DNA from 3 places in the Rahnella sp. WP5 genome. Region 2 is predicted to be linked to each of the others. Evidence: predicted binding sites of a transcription regulator. Region 2 holds the regulator's gene; each other region holds the start of a gene.
The links. Region 2 encodes LexA, which represses DNA repair genes until DNA is damaged. Its sites were predicted from a motif close to TNCTGTATGTACATACAGNA; they were not measured.
Positions count from the first base shown of each region.

Region 1: a site for LexA is predicted at 4,193-4,212, ahead of umuD (translesion error-prone DNA polymerase V autoproteolytic subunit). Genes of this name have one in related genera too.
Region 3: a site for LexA is predicted at 1,266-1,285, ahead of dinB (DNA polymerase IV). Genes of this name have one in related genera too.

Region 1 covers NZ_JQJR01000005.1:173,425-178,770, forward strand. The annotation lists gene EX31_RS00795 (carbon starvation CstA family protein) at 1-519, opposite strand, end outside; gene EX31_RS00800 (glycoside hydrolase family 1 protein) at 887-2,323, shown strand; gene umuC (translesion error-prone DNA polymerase V subunit UmuC) at 2,492-3,754, opposite strand; gene umuD (translesion error-prone DNA polymerase V autoproteolytic subunit) at 3,757-4,176, opposite strand; gene EX31_RS00815 (alpha/beta hydrolase family protein) at 4,423-5,346, opposite strand, start outside.
Region 2 covers NZ_JQJR01000012.1:27,923-33,268, reverse strand. The annotation lists gene dusA (tRNA dihydrouridine(20/20a) synthase DusA) at 1-211, opposite strand, end outside; gene zur (zinc uptake transcriptional repressor Zur) at 475-984, shown strand; gene EX31_RS11855 (CsbD family protein) at 1,143-1,352, opposite strand; gene dinF (MATE family efflux transporter DinF) at 1,542-2,906, opposite strand; gene lexA (transcriptional repressor LexA) at 3,205-3,813, opposite strand; gene EX31_RS11840 (diacylglycerol kinase) at 3,933-4,301, opposite strand; gene plsB (glycerol-3-phosphate 1-O-acyltransferase PlsB) at 4,419-5,346, shown strand, end outside.
Region 3 covers NZ_KN050720.1:844,510-849,855, forward strand. The annotation lists gene pepD (beta-Ala-His dipeptidase) at 1-56, shown strand, start outside; gene dinB (DNA polymerase IV) at 191-1,249, opposite strand; gene dpaA (peptidoglycan meso-diaminopimelic acid protein amidase) at 1,533-2,258, shown strand; gene EX31_RS21015 (class II glutamine amidotransferase) at 2,229-2,996, opposite strand; gene lpcA (D-sedoheptulose 7-phosphate isomerase) at 3,023-3,604, opposite strand; gene fadE (acyl-CoA dehydrogenase FadE) at 3,874-5,346, shown strand, end outside.

The sequences.
Region 1 (5,346 bases), on a different contig from region 2:
CATGATCAGGAAACAGCCGAACAGGGCGATAGTGCCCGGCACCGGCCCCATCTCTTCCTTGATCATCTCGCCCAGGGACGCACCGTTCCGGCGTGAAGAGATGAACAGCACCATGAAGTCCTGCACCGCACCGGCCAGAACCACACCGGCCAGCAACCACAGAACGCCCGGCAGATACCCCATTTGCGCGGCGAGCACAGGCCCGACTAACGGACCCGCCCCGGCGATAGCGGCAAAATGGTGGCCGAACAGTACGTTGCGGTTGGTCGGCACATAGTTCAGGCCGTCATTGTTGATTACCGCAGGCGTCGAGCGCGAAGGGTCGAGTTTCATGACCTTTTGCGCGATATACAGGCTGTAATAGCGATAGGCCACCAGATAAACCGAGACAGAGGCCACGACTATCCATAAGGCGCTGATATGTTCACCCCGCCGCAGGGCAACCACACCCAGACAGCAGGCACCGAGGAGAGCCACAATCATCCACGGTATGTGCTTGAATAATGCTTTTTTATTCATAAATAACCCGGTTATTTTAAAAGACTCACGAAATACCCGTCTCTGTTTTCTTTATTAAGGACCGCTTTCAGAGAGGCAGGGACCTGTTTTGTTACACACTTTACTGCCCGCATAGGGTGCCAAATTCGCAGGCGCGCAGGGGGGAAACTTGGTAAGCGGTCACAGAGGGAGATAAGCGGTTATTACGCGGAATAAGCGGTTCAGGGAGCGATTAATGCAGCAAAATCTGTGATTTAGATCACTGGGCCGGTTATGCCTGAAAGCCCGGGCATCGGCGTAACTTTTGTGGCAGAGCCGTGTTTTGACAGGTAAATTATTCATTTGCTAAATGATCCGAGGGATCAATCAACACATTCAGGGAGTTTTTATGAAAGGTAAGTTTCCGCAAGGCTTTATGTGGGGCGGGGCAACGGCGGCCAATCAGGTTGAAGGTGCTTACGATCAGGATGGCAAAGGGCTGTCCATCGTCGATGCGATTCCGGGTGGCAAAGCGCGTCTGAACATCGTTTCCTCACCGGAATTTGATTTCACCCTTGATCCTGCAAACTACACGTATCCCAATCATAAAGGCATCGATCACTATCATCGCTTTCAGGAAGATATCGCGCTGTTCGCGGAAATGGGATTCAAATGTTACCGCTTTTCTATCGCCTGGACCCGCATCTACCCGAACGGTGTTGAACAGGAGCCTAACGAAGCCGGGCTGAAGCATTACGATCAGGTGATTGACGCCTGTATTGCACACGGTATCGAACCGGTGATCACCATTTCCCATTATGAGATGCCGCTCCATCTGGCCACTGCGTTTGGCGGCTGGAAAAACCGTGAACTGATTGGTCACTTCGAGCGTTTTGCCCGCACGGTGCTGACCCGCTTTGGGCATAAAGTGAAGTACTGGATGACTTTCAACGAGATCAACAGCGCGGCACATTTCCCGATCATGAGTCAGGGGCTGACGGTGAAAACCGGCGCACTTGAGGCGCAGGCGAAATTCCAGGCGTGGCATAACCAGTTTGTCGCCAGCAGTCTGGCGGTCAAAATCGCCCATGAAACCAACGCACAGATTCAGATTGGTTGCATGATCCTGTTTGCCACCAACTACGCTTATGACTGTAATCCGGTCAATCAACTGGAAACCCTGAAAGAGACGCAGGCGTTTAATTTCTACTGCGCCGACGTGCAGGCCGGTGGTAAATATCCGTATTACGCCAAAAGTTTATGGAAGTCTCAGGGTGTTGAACTGGATATTCAGCCGGGTGATTTAGCGCTGATTAAAGAACATACGGTGGATTACATTGGTTTCAGCTACTACATGTCTTCAACCATCAACAAAACCAATCCTGATGCGGTTTCGGCGCAGGGCAACTTGCTTGGCGGCGCGCGCAATCCGTTCCTCGAAGCCAGTGAATGGGGCTGGGAAATCGATCCGGTCGGCCTGCGTATTGCCCTCAATCAACTGTACGATCGCTATGAAAAGCCGTTGTTTATTGTCGAGAACGGGCTGGGCGCCGTCGATAAGCCGGATGAAAACCACTTTATTGCCGATGATTACCGTATCAACTATCTGCGCCAGCATATTCAGGCGATGGCTGAAGCCATTGACGACGGCGTGGAACTGATGGGATATACCCCGTGGGGATGTATTGATCTGGTGAGTATGTCTACCGGTGAGATGAGTAAACGCTACGGTCTGATTTATGTCGACCTCGACGATAAGATTTCCGGCACCGGTAACCGTTACAGGAAGAAATCGTTCCACTGGTATCAGAAAGTGATCGAGACGAACGGCGCAGATATCAGCTGATATTCCCCCGCCAGGTTTGAAAACAGTCCGGGTGATAGCCGGACTGTTTTCACCAACCTTAAGTCAGCAAGTCATCGAAGACGCTGGCGCTGATTTTCGTGAGCGTGGCGAACGTGAGTGGCATTCATCAGAGGCTGTTTCCTTTCCTCGTGGCTTGCATGAATAATTTCACCTCGCCACTGGTAAGTCTGAATATCGGGTTGTGTAAGCGGGAGAAAGCATCTCTCGTTTCATCGCCCAGTTTTTTTCAATACCCTGTCCTGCAAACCAGATCTTTCCTTTCCCGGAGTTATTTAATTTATCGATAGCCTCCATTAACGCTGCACTGTTTTTTCGTGGAGCATTATCGTCAAATAAATTTAGCTGCGCTACTCCATTACTGAAAAAATCAGCCAACATAACGCCAGCCTTCATATATTGATGGCCATCAACCCATATTCTCTTCAGGGAGTTCGTGGCCGAATTTATAATGTCACGAGTATCATTAGAAGGGGGCAGTAGCTTCATGGATGCTTGATTTCCATAGTATGTTTCATTATGTGCGTGTGGGCTGGTATGAAGGAAAACACTAACGAAACGGCAGAACTGGCGCTCACTACGTAGTTTTTCTGATGCTCGCTCAGCATAGTCACAAATGGCTTGATGCATATCCGAATACTGAGTTATGCGGTTGCCAAAAGATCTACTGCAGATGATCTGTTGTTTTTTTGGTGCAAACTCTTCCGGTTCAAAACATTGTTCACCTCGAAGTTCACGAACAGTCCTTTCGAGAACAACACTGAAGTGTTTTCTTATTACCCATAATGAGCTTTCAGCCAGGTCAAGTGCTGTATTAATACCCATTGAATTAAGTTTCTTACTAATTCTCCGACCAATGCCCCAGACATCCTCAACAGAGATAATTGCCAGTAGCCTGCGCTGACGTTCAATATTCGATAAGTCGACAATGCCACCAGTGCCACGCCATTTCTTGGCTGCATGGTTAGCTAACTTTGCTAATGTCTTTGTTTGTGCAATACCAACCCCCACAGTTAATCCTGTATTTTTAAATACTCTATTTTTCATTTCATGACCGAAGCAATTTAGGGGCATGCAATTTATTACCCCAGATAAATTAACGAAGGCTTCGTCTATTGAGTAAACTTCGATCGAAGGAGACATTTCAGTTAGCGTCTGCATAACTCGCTCACTTAGATCGGCATAAAGTGCATAATTAGAACTGAATACATAAACCCTGGAGCTATATGCATTGTTTTTTATTTTAAAAAATGGCTCACCCATTTTAATACCAAGGGATTTTGCCTCGGCTGAGCGAGAAATAATACAGCCATCGTTATTGGAAACGACGACAACAGGCTTCCCCTGCAAGTCTGGCCGAAAAACAGTTTCGCAAGAAGTATAAAAACTATTTACGTCGATGAGAGCGAACATAATTATTTATGCGCCTTAATACTAAAAATGACCACTCCGAATATTTCTAATTCTTCTGCATTTTGAAATGAAATCGAAGAATAATCATCGTTGTGAGGTACTAGCTGTAGATAAGGATGAGTACGAAGTTCTTTCACGGTGAATTCACCTGAAACAGCAGCAATAACAATATCGCCATGTACGGCTGAAAGCGAGCGATCCACCACTAAAAGATCCCCATCACTGATGCCGGCGCCATGCATAGACTCCCCGCTAACTTTTATGAAGTAAGTGGCACTCGGATGTCTTATCAGCAATTTGTTGAGATCCAGTCTGTCCTCGACATAGTCCTGCGCTGGGCTCGGAAAGCCACAGGGCACTTTCTCAGAGAAGAGAGGAAGCATGACTGGTTGAGAAGCCTCAGTTGGTCGAATGAGCTGCATGATGTTGATCCCGATATACTGTGTTTATATACAGTATTGCTGAATGCAGCTAAGGATCAAGAAACTTGTGAAGCGATTCCTGAAAGTGCTTGAAGTGTCTGTTAATTTAGTTTGTGTGGTATCCAATATAGTTTTGTTGCCTGACTTAAACTCAGTTCAGCGAAACCGTAGCACTCTGACGGTAAGTCACCTCGGTCCCTGCTCTTCGATGAAGAACTGGCTTTCGGCACGTAATAAGAATGCAGTTCAGTCCACACAGTTCTGATTCAGGATCCATGATGAGACAGTCCTGAGCGCCCCGGCCGAATATGAGTATCTCCCTGACAGCAGAAAAAGTCCCTGTTTCCACAAAGGCCACTGAGAAGCAAGTTGATAATCAAACCATTCGCTTCGTAAAAGTCCGTGAGTTGCCTCCGGCAACTGCCTGATACAGCGGGGAGTGCCCGCTGGTAGTGCTTTGGCCCAGACCGCGGCTGTTTCATCAGCGTCTACATTTCGGTCATCCTGGCCCATCAGAATTAATACCGGAGTATGTGTACCGGAAATATCTTTCGTCGCATCAGCCAGGGAATTCCTGCGTTCGAAGTCCTGGCGCGTACATTGGGAGTGGCAGGGGAGAACCGCTGCTTCTTCTGTAAACTGGCGGTCAAAAACCACGGCTTCATGTTTTTTAGCATCCTGAATATCATTCAGGGAGCGACCTTCGACTTTAAGTCGTTGCCCTGTATAGTATATGCCCTGATTACGCCAGTTTATCGCCGCACCTATCAGCACAACAAACTCAGTTGTTGTCAGTTGGCTCGCCTGCGGTACAACCCAACCTGCCTGCGAGAATCCAAGATAACCTCCGCGACTTTTTTTCAGTTCCGGCTGCTCTCTCAGTTTTTTTAACGCCAAAACCGCCTCCTCTGCGCGATCTGACATTGTCTGTGCCAGCCAGTTACCTGTACTTTTATCCACACCAGGTTTATCCCATGAAAAAACGGCAATTCCCTGTGAGACAAGGAATTTAACCAATGGAATATATCCACCTTCTGACCAGCGGTCCTGAGGTCCGTCTCCATGAACTAAAAGCACAAACGGAGGAGAAACCTTACCTGGAGGCATAATCAACGTCCCCATCAGAACATCGTTATTATGCTTAAAAGATATAGAACGTTGTTGCCCGTA
Region 2 (5,346 bases):
CACCAAGCTGCAAAGACACCGGATGTTCTGCATCGCCAAACCCGAGATAATCCCCTTTGCCGTGAATAATGGCGCCGGTCGTGACCATTTCGGTATACAGCAACGTCTGGCCGGTCATCAGCCGGTGAAAATGACGGCAGTGGCGATCGGTCCAGTCAAGCATCGGCGCAACGGAAAAACGCTGGGCGGAAAAGGGAGTGGTCTGGGGCATTACGTGTTGAGTTTCTGACATCGGCCTGACATTCGCTGAAGGGGTTCGTGACGCTCCCCCCGGCTTCGCGCCAGAGGGAAGGTAATCGCTGATTATACCACAGAACAAAGATTCGGCATCTTGTGCCGCTGAGCAGGCGGATGCCGACGTTGCATCACATCTGAATGGCGCATAATTCGTCGTTTTGGTGCAAGCATGATAAAATCATCGGTGGTCGCATGATGTGGCCTATTCATTCCAATCTGCGCTCAGAGACCGTTGCTATGACCCTGAATAATCCGGAAAAATTACTTTCACAAGCTGAAGAACTTTGCCAGCAGCGCAATGTTCGCCTGACGCCGCAGCGGCTGGAAGTACTGCGCCTGATGACGCAACAACCCGGTGCGATCAGCGCCTATGACTTGCTGGATCTATTGCGCGTAAGCGAACCTCAGGCGAAACCACCGACCGTTTACCGGGCGCTGGATTTTCTGCTGGAACAGGGATTTATTCACCGTGTTGAATCCGCAAACAGCTATGTTCTCTGCCATCATTTTGAAGAGCCAAGTCATACTTCTGCGCTGTTTATCTGCGACCGCTGCGGGTTAGTTACCGAAAAAACCACCGACGGCATTGAAGAGCGTCTGGCAAAACTGTCATTAGAATCCGGATTTGAGCTTCGCCATTCCGTCGTTGAAGCGCATGGCTTATGTGCAGAGTGCAAAGTAGTAGAAACCTGCGACAGCCATGACCATTGCGATCACGACCACAGTATTGTGGTGAAAAAACGCTGAATGATCGGGTTTTAAGGTTTTGAAGGTGACTCGTAAGAGGGGGATGTTTTGTACAGAGAAGAGGTTGGGTACATCCGTGTACCCGTATCCTGAAGCGTTCCGGGTAGGAGCAGCTAAATCTCAGGATACGTCACTGGCACGCGAGGGGGAGTCGCGTCTTACCAGTGATATTTGTTTTTGGTTTCCCATTCATTGAGCTCTTTCTCGGCCTGATCTTTTTGATAGCCGTAACGCTCCTGAATTTTACCGACTAACTGATCACGTTTACCTTCAACCACTGTCAGGTCGTCATCAGTCAGTTTGCCCCATTGTTCTTTCACTTTCCCTTTGAACTGCTTCCAGTTACCGTCGGCTTGGTCCTTATTCATAAAATATCTCCTGTTACCTTGGGTTTTATGAACTGCATTTCGTCTTGCAGCTCGTCCTTAACACTTTAAAGGTTAGTAGAGAATCTCGATTAATCCTCCCTAAACAGGGATAAAAACCACTATTAGGATTAATCTAAAGCATGAAATAACGACAAAGCTGCGCTTATTTCTTTGAAAATAGCTGAAAAATCAGTGCGACGGAGACGAAAACCATGTGTCATGCCGCCAGTAACGACGCCATATCCAGCCCAGTGAAATCCCGCGTAACCCGAGGAATACCGTCAGCGCCAGCCACAACGCATGATTGCCCAGCAGCGGTAAAGTGAACAATGTCAGCCCGTACCCCAGCGCCGCCACCAGCATGCTGTTTCGCATATCCCGCCCACGCGTTGCGCCGATAAACATGCCATCAAGCAAATAGCACCAGACAGCCACCAGCGGCAGTATAATTTGCCAGCCAAGATATCGGTCCGCCAGCTCACGCAATTCCGGTAATGATGTCAGCGCATCAATGATCGCCCCACCCGCCAGCGCGTAAACCAGAGCAAAAAACAGCGCAACCAGCCCAGCCTGACGACACGCGGCATGCCAGACATTCAGCAGTTTTTCGCGGTTGCGGGCACCGAATGCCTCACCGGAATGCGCTTCGATAGCATAAGCAAAACCGTCAAGTGCAAACGCGGTAAATGTCAGCAGGTTCATCAACACGGCGTTGACCGCCACAATGTGGCTGCCCAGCCGCGCGCCCAGAACGGTCAGCGATGCAAAGCAAAGCTGTAACAGTAATGAGCGCAGCATGATGTCGCGGTTAAGCCCGAGAAGACGGCGCAAATTACCACGCCACGCGGAGGTGATTTCTGCGCCGGTGATACCGCGTCGTTTCATCACCCGCCAGACGAAATACAGCCCGATGAGTAGCGTGAAATACTCGGAGCTTGCCGTCGCCATGGCTGCGCCACGCACGTTCCAGCCCAGCCCGATCACCAGCCACAGATCCAGAATGATATTCAGCAAATTCCCGGCAATCAGCAAAATCACCGGCCCGCGAACGTACTGAATGCCGAGCAGCCACCCGAGGATCACCAGATTCGCCAGTGAAGCCGGGGCGCTGAACCAGCGGATTTCGATAAACAGCCTCGCCTGTTCAAGCACGGGCTGACTGCCGCCGACAATGTGAAACGCCAGCTCCATCAGCGGATGACGGAATACCACAATAATGACGCCCGCCAGCACAGCCAGAAGAAAGGGTTGTACAAAAGCACGCGCCAGAAGCTGGTTATCTTTCGCGCCCAGCGCCTGAGCGGTCATGCCGGTGGTACTCATCCGCAGAAACAGTAAGAGCATAAAAAGGAAAGTGGTGATCATCGAACCCACAGCCACGCCGCCGAGATAATCCGGGCTGTTGAGATGACCGATCACTGCGGTATCCACCAGGCCGAGGAGCGGCACCGTGATATTGGAAAAAATCATCGGCAACGCCAGCATCCAGAGCGCTTTATCGGCAGGGCTTAAAAAGGTGTTTTTGAGTGTGTGTCGCAGGGAATGATGTTGCATAGAGAATCTCATGCCGGAGGTTCAGGTTATGCCTGTAAATGACATCGCCCCGAAAGGGGCGATGATGAGAGAAACGCATTTCTCTTTGAATTCACATGGATGCCAGAGGCGGCCGCCATCCATATTCAATTAGTTTTAGTCTTGTCTATCTGACACAGCAATTTCTGACTTAGTCATATCTGACCGAGTAATTCGCGTTATATCAAGGCGGCAACTAAGCGAACGCCGGGAGCATACACAAGTATGTGACCGGGGTTCGCGAAGGCAGCCAACGCAGAGATAGCTCGAAGTACGAAGGTCAGATCCAGTCGCCGTTGCGGATAACACCTACGGCTAAGCCTTCAATGCTGAAATTCTGCTCGCGCAAATCCACCACGATCGGCTGAAACTCGCTGTTCTCTGGCAATAACTGCACCACACTGCCTTGTTTTTTCAGGCGTTTCACGGTGACCTCATCATCGATACGGGCCACCACAACCTGACCATTACGCACGTCTTGCGTTTTATGCACGGCCAGCAGATCGCCGTCAAGGATACCAATATCACGCATCGACATACCGCTGACACGCAGCAGGAAATCGGCGCTCGGCTTAAACATTGCCGGATCGATCTGATAGTGCCCTTCGATATGTTGCTGCGCCAGCAGCGGTTCACCGGCGGCAACGCGGCCAATCAGCGGTAAACCTTCTTCTTCTTCCATCAGCAGACGAATGCCGCGTGATGCACCGGAAACAATCTCAATAACACCTTTACGCGCCAGCGCTTTAAGATGCTCTTCCGCCGCATTGGGAGAACGGAACCCCAGACGTGATGCAATCTCTGCGCGGGTTGGTGGCATACCGGTGGTGGAGATATGATCGCGAATAAGGTCGTAGACCTCTTGTTGTCTGGTCGTTAAAGCTTTCATTCCGCCCCCTGGTTGTTTATACAGTCTTGCTGTGAGTATATACAGCTAAACGGTCAATGAAAACCTAAGATTGAATAAAAACAGGGCATAACGTTGATTCCTGGAATGCAGATTCCAAATCAGAACCATCGCGACCAAAAGATGCTGACCCAGACAAAAATCGCCAATATGATGGTCAGAAGTACGGCAGCAGAGCCGATATCTTTTGCGCGACCAGAAAGCACATGAAACTCAGGCCCGATGCGGTCTATTGCACATTCCACCGCGCTGTTGAGCAATTCCGTGACACAGACCAGCACGACGGATCCCACCAGCAGGATACGTTCAATGGTGCTGACATCAAGCCAGAAAGATAGCAAAATTAACGGGATAGCGACGCTGGCCTCCTGGCGAAATGCCGCTTCGTTTTGCCATGCCGCTTTGAATCCTTTCCAGGAATAGCCGGCCGCTTTATAAATTCGGGTAAATCCGGTGACTTGGTTCGCCATTTGGGGTACTGATCCTTAGAGTGTTTGCAGCATTTTAGCTTTTATATGACCACAGATCTCCACGGATCTTTCTGGTATCCTTGCGGCGAAATTGCTAACAAGAGGCTTCACGTTTTTATGTCAGGTTGGCGTAGACTTTATTACACATTATTGAATTTACCACTCTCATTGCTGGTAAAGAGCAAGGTCATACCTTCAGATCCGGTTACCGAGTTGCATTTAGACCCGACGCGGCCGATTTTGTACGTATTACCTTATAATTCCAAAGCCGATTTGCTGACGTTGCGTGCGCAATGTCTGGCGCAGAATCTGCCTGATCCTCTTATTCCGCTGGAAATTGACGGCACCCTGCTACCAAGCCATGTCTTTATAGCCGAAGGCCCGCGCGTATTCTCTTATTACACGCCGAAGCAGGAATCCGTAAAGCTGTTCCACGACTACCTTGATTTGCACCGCAATAATCCGGATTTAGACATTCAGATGTTGCCGGTGTCGGTAATGTTTGGTCGTGCACCGGGCCGTGAAGGTCAGGACGACACACCGCATCTGCGCGTGCTGAACGGTATCCAGAAATTTTTCGCTGTGCTGTGGCTGGGGCGGGACAGTTTCGTCCGTTTCTCCAATACCGTTTCCCTGCGTTATATGGCGACGGAACACGGCACAGATAAGACGATTGCTCAAAAACTGGCACGTGTGGCGCGGATGCATTTCTCCCGTCAGCGTCTGGCTGCGGTTGGTCCGCGTCTTCCGGCACGTCAGGATTTATTCAATAAATTGCTGGCCTCAAAAGCCATTGAGAAAGCGATTGAAGACGAAGCCCGCAGCAAGAAAATTTCCCACGAAAAAGCCCAACAAAACGCCATCGCCCTGATGGAAGAGATTGCCGCTGACTTCTCTTATGAAGCCGTGCGCCTCTCTGACCGTGTGCTGAGCTGGACGTGGAACCGTTTGTACAAAGGCATCAACGTCAATAATGCCGAGCGTGTACGCCAGTTAGCGCTGGACGGTCAGGAAATTGTGTATGTGCCTTGCCACCGCAGCCACA
Region 3 (5,346 bases), on a different contig from region 2:
AGCTGTACTGGAAACTGCTGACGGCCCTGCTGAAAGCGATTCCTGAACGCGGTTAATACTCGATCGGTCCCCTAAATCATTCGGGCTGTATCAAGGCGGCAACTGAGTAAATCCCCGGGAGCATACACAAGTATGTGACCGGGGTTTGCGAAGGCAGCCAACGCAGAGACAGTTTGAAGGATGACGGGGATTATTCCCAGGGAAGCAGAAGCTGCCGCTCTATTTGCGGATCCTGCAACGTCACATGCAATCCCACCAGCCTGACTCCCCTTCCGCCACGCCGCTGTTCCCAGGCTTCACGCGCGACCTTCAGCAGATCTTCTTTATTCAGCACCGGCCAGACGTGTTCCTGCGTGGTCTGCTGGAAATCATGGAATTTGAGTTTTACACCCTGCCTCGCGATGCGCAGATCCGGGCTGACACGGCTTAAACGTGTTTGCAGTTCAGGATACAAACGTTCGATCAGCGACACGCATTCTTCCCAGCTGTGGATATCTTCTGCCAGTGTGCGTTCAACGCCGACCGATTTACGTAACCGCTCGGGGGAAATTTCACGTTCATCGATACCCTGACAGCGTTCCCACAGCACACGGCCAAATTTGCCAAAGCGTTTAAGCAGTTTCGCCAGATCATAACGCTGCACATCGCCGCAGGTGATCAGCCCCTGCTCCTGCAAACGCTGAGCGGTGACTTTACCGACGCCGGGGATTTTACTCAGCGGAAGATCCTGTAAAAACGCCCCGACCTTTTCTGGCGTGATCACAAACTGACCGTTGGGCTTGTTCAGATCCGAGGCGATTTTTGCCAGAAATTTGATCGGCGCGATGCCCGCAGATGCCGTCAGATTGATCTCATCGAAAATGGCCTGACGGATTTCAGCAGCGATAAGCGTTGCAGAGCCGTTGCATTGCGTCGCGTGGGAAACATCCAGATAAGCTTCATCAAGTGACAACGGTTCGATCAATGGCGTATAACGCGCAAAGATTTCACGGATATGGTTTGACGCTTCTTTATAGGCCTCCATTCGGCCGGGGATCACTTTCAGGTGCGGGCAAAGTTTCAGTGCCATGCCGGTGGGCATCGCGCTGTGCACGCCAAATTTGCGGGCAGGATAATTAGCGGTGCTGATAACACCACGGCGGTCACGACTGCCGCCAATGGCAATAGGAATGTCGCGCAGGGAAGGATCATCGCGCATTTCGACCGCAGCGAAAAAGCAGTCCATATCCACATGAATGATTTTACGCATAACCCTCCCCCTCAATAACTGTATAAGTATACAGTTGAATACAGGGATGTCCAACATAGAAAATGAGGGTTAGTTTGACTTAATTAATCACCATTAATGGCAACGTAATAATTTTCCTATTCCTAAAGTCATTATTCATTATTTGGTGATTGCTAAAAATTTAATCAGTATTAATATGACAGCGTTTCCGACAGACAGTACATAAGAAGAAAATCAGTGGCGGTCTTACAGGCAGTTGAACTGTAGACAAAATAATCAAAATTATTACCGAGCAGGACTTAGAATGATCAGAATCGCGCTGTTTCTTGCGATGCTCCTCAGTTTGCCTTTATTTACAGCAAATTACGCCGTGGCCAGCGATGCTGTCCCGGTCAACGCGGCACTAAAAAAACAATTACTGGGTGCACCTGTTTATATCCAGATCTTCAAACAGGAACGTAAACTCGAATTGTATGCTCAGCTCGACGGCGAATTTCGTCTGATCGGCAGTTATGGCATCTGCGATTTTTCCGGCGGTTTGGGAAATAAACGTCGCGAAGGCGATTTCAAAAGCCCGGAAGGTTTCTACAACGTGGATATTCACCACCTGAAACCCGACAGCCGCTTTTATCGCGCCATCAACATCGGTTTCCCCAATGCTTATGATATCTCGCAGGGTTATTCAGGTAAGTATCTGATGATCCACGGTAACTGTAAGTCTATTGGTTGCTACGCCATGACCGACGGCTACATGGACGAAATATTCACCTACGTACAGGCGGCATTCCAGTTCGGGCAACGCAATTTAAAGATTAGCATTTACCCGTTCAGGATGACCGATGCCAACATGAAGGCGCATAAAAACTCCAGCTATTACAGTTTCTGGAACCAGTTACAGCCGGGATATGCGTACTTTGAGAAACACCATCAGCCACCAAATGTCGTGGTCACTGACGGTAGATATGAAGTGCTACAACCGTTGTCCAATACCCCGCTGCCTTCACAGCTGGCGTTCGCCCCGATGAAATAATGCGAATTCACCTGGAGCAATTTTGTTCCAGGTTTCGTTCGCCGTCAGCGGCTGCGTGGCAATCACAGTGACGACATCATCCGGTGTCGTCTGCTGCTGAAAATCAATTTCCACATCCTGATCCAACAACGTTGCCTTGCCGAAAGGCGCACGCCGCGTGATCCAGTGCAAATTCGTCGAGCAATACGCCATCACGAAATTGCCATCCGACAGCAACATGTTAAACACCCCTTTCTGCCGTAATTCATCAGCCAGCGACGCAATATAGCGAAACACTGGCGGCCAGCTTGCAGGGCGGCGCGGATAGCGTTGGGTGAGTTTGTGCAGTAACCAGCAGAAGGCGTATTCGCTGTCGGTCTGGCCCACCGGACGCAGCGTACCGGTATCGAGCTGACGATAACCACGAAGCTGACCGTTGTGCGCATAAGTCCAGTTGCGTCCCCACAGTTCACGGGTAAACGGATGAGTATTTTCCAGCGCGACTTCACCACGGTTTGCCTGACGGATATGAGAAATCACCGCGCAGGATTTGATCGGATATTCCTGAACAAGGCGGGCAATGGGCGAATTAAAGCTTGGCGTCGGATCTTTAAAAGTACGACAGCCATTCCCTTCATAAAAGGTGATGCCCCAGCCGTCTTTATGCGGGCCGGTCCCGCCACCACGCTGCACTAATCCACTGAAACTGAAACAAATATCAGTAGGAACGTTAGCGCTCATCCCGAGCAATTCGCACATCACCAGCCTCCTTTACGGCAAAAGGCTTATGCCTTTGCCATCTCTTTTTCGATCAGAAGAATCAAAATATGAATGACTTTGATGTGGATTTCCTGCACGCGGTCAGCGAAACCAAAGTGCGGAACGCGGATTTCCACATCGGCTGAACCGTCCATTTTCCCGCCATCTTTACCGGTCAGGGTGATAACTTTCATGCCTTTAGCACGTGCGGCTTCGATGGCTTTGATCACGTTACCGGAATTACCGGAAGTGGAAATGCCCAGCAGCACGTCGCCCTTCTGGCCTACGGCTTCCAGATAACGGGAAAAGATGTATTCGTAACCGAAATCGTTGCCGACGCAAGAGATGTGGCTGACGTCAGAAATCGCAATTGCCGGATAGCCCGGACGGTTTTCACGATAGCGGCCTGTCAGTTCTTCGGCGAAATGCATGGCATCGCAGTGTGAACCCCCGTTACCACAGGAAATCACTTTCCCACCCGCTTTGAATGAATCGGCCAGCAGCACCGCTGCACGTTGAATAGACTCAATATTTGCCGGATCGCTGATGAATTTATTCAGCGTTTCAGCAGCTTCGTTCAGTTCAGTACGGATAATATCCTGGTACATAGCAGCCTCTTTTATGTCCATTTGCAGCCGGTTTCAGCACGGCCGATAGCAATAAAACGTTCCGCTGTGCAGTTTAACGGAAAGCCGAAACAGCGAGAAGCCATGAAGCGGTAATGATTCCGATAGTTTCTGTTTTTGACGCTTCGTGCGACCGGTTTGTGAGCTGTGTTGTAATTAGTATGTAAACGTATTGATAAAGAAATGAGCATGAACTAAAACCATTATATCCCTACAACAGGTCAGACCTCCTACTACTCAGGAGCTTTACTATGATGGTTCTTAGCATTGTTGCATTTATCGTGATCCTTGGTGCGTTGTTCTATCACAAGGTCAATCTCGCCCTGAGCAGCCTGATTTTACTGGCGTTTACGGCGGTTATGGGTGCCATTAATCTGTGGACACTTTGGCTGTTATTGCCGCTGGCGATCATTCTCCTGCCCTTCAATATCCCTGCCCTGCGCCGTTCATTGTTCTCCGGCCCGGCGCTTCGCACCTTCCGTAAAGTGATGCCCGCAATGTCGCGCACGGAAAAAGAAGCGATTGAAGCAGGCACCACCTGGTGGGAAGGTGACCTGTTTGGTGGCAAGCCAGACTGGAAGAAACTGCAGGATTATCCTGAGCAGCAACTGACAGAGGAAGAGCAGCGCTTTATTGACGGGCCGGTTGAAGAAGCCTGCCGTATGGCAAATGACTTCCAGATCACCCATGAACTGGCCGATTTGCCGCCGGAACTGTGGGCGTATCTGAAAGAACACCGCTTCTTCGCGATGATCATTAAGAAAGAGTACGGCGGTCTGGAATTCTCGGCTTATGCGCAGGCGCGTGTGCTGCAAAAACTGGCCGGTGTGTCAGGCATTCTGGCGATCACCGTCGGTGTGCCGAACTCCCTCGGGCCAGGCGAATTACTGCAACATTACGGCACCACGGAGCAGAAAGATCACTATCTGCCGCGTCTGGCCGAAGGTCTGGAAATTCCCTGTTTCGCCCTGACCAGCCCGGAAGCGGGTTCTGATGCCGGTGCCATCCCGGACTTTGGTATCGTGTGTAAAGGCCAGTGGCAGGGTAAGGAAGTGCTTGGCATGCGCCTGACCTGGAACAAGCGTTACATCACGCTGGCACCTATCGCCACCGTGCTGGGCCTGGCGTTTAAACTGAAAGATCCCGATCACCTGCTCGGCAACGAAACGGATCTGGGCATTACCTGTGCGCTGATCCCAACAGACACCGCCGGTGTTGAAATTGGTCACCGCCACTTCCCGCTGAACGTGCCATTCCAGAACGGCCCGACGCGCGGCAGCGATATTTTTGTACCGATCGATTACATCATTGGCGGCCCGAAAATGGCCGGTCAGGGCTGGCGTATGCTGGTGGAATGTCTGTCTGTCGGCCGTGGCATCACGCTGCCGTCTAACTCTACCGGCAGCCTGAAATCTCTGGCGCTGGCGACCGGGGCTTATGCCTATATCCGCCGTCAGTTCAAACTGCCTATCGGTAAAATGGAAGGTATCGAAGAACCGCTGGCGCGCATTGCCGGTAACGCTTACGTGATGGATGCCGCCGCAACGCTTATCACGAACGGCATTATGCTGGGTGAAAAACCAGCGGTGCTGTCCGCTATCGTCAAATACCACTGTACTCACCGCGGCCAGCGCGCCGTGATGGATGCGATGGATATCACCGGCGGTAAAGGCATTATGCTCGGCAGCAGCAACTTCGTGGCGCGCGCTTATCAGGGGGCGCCG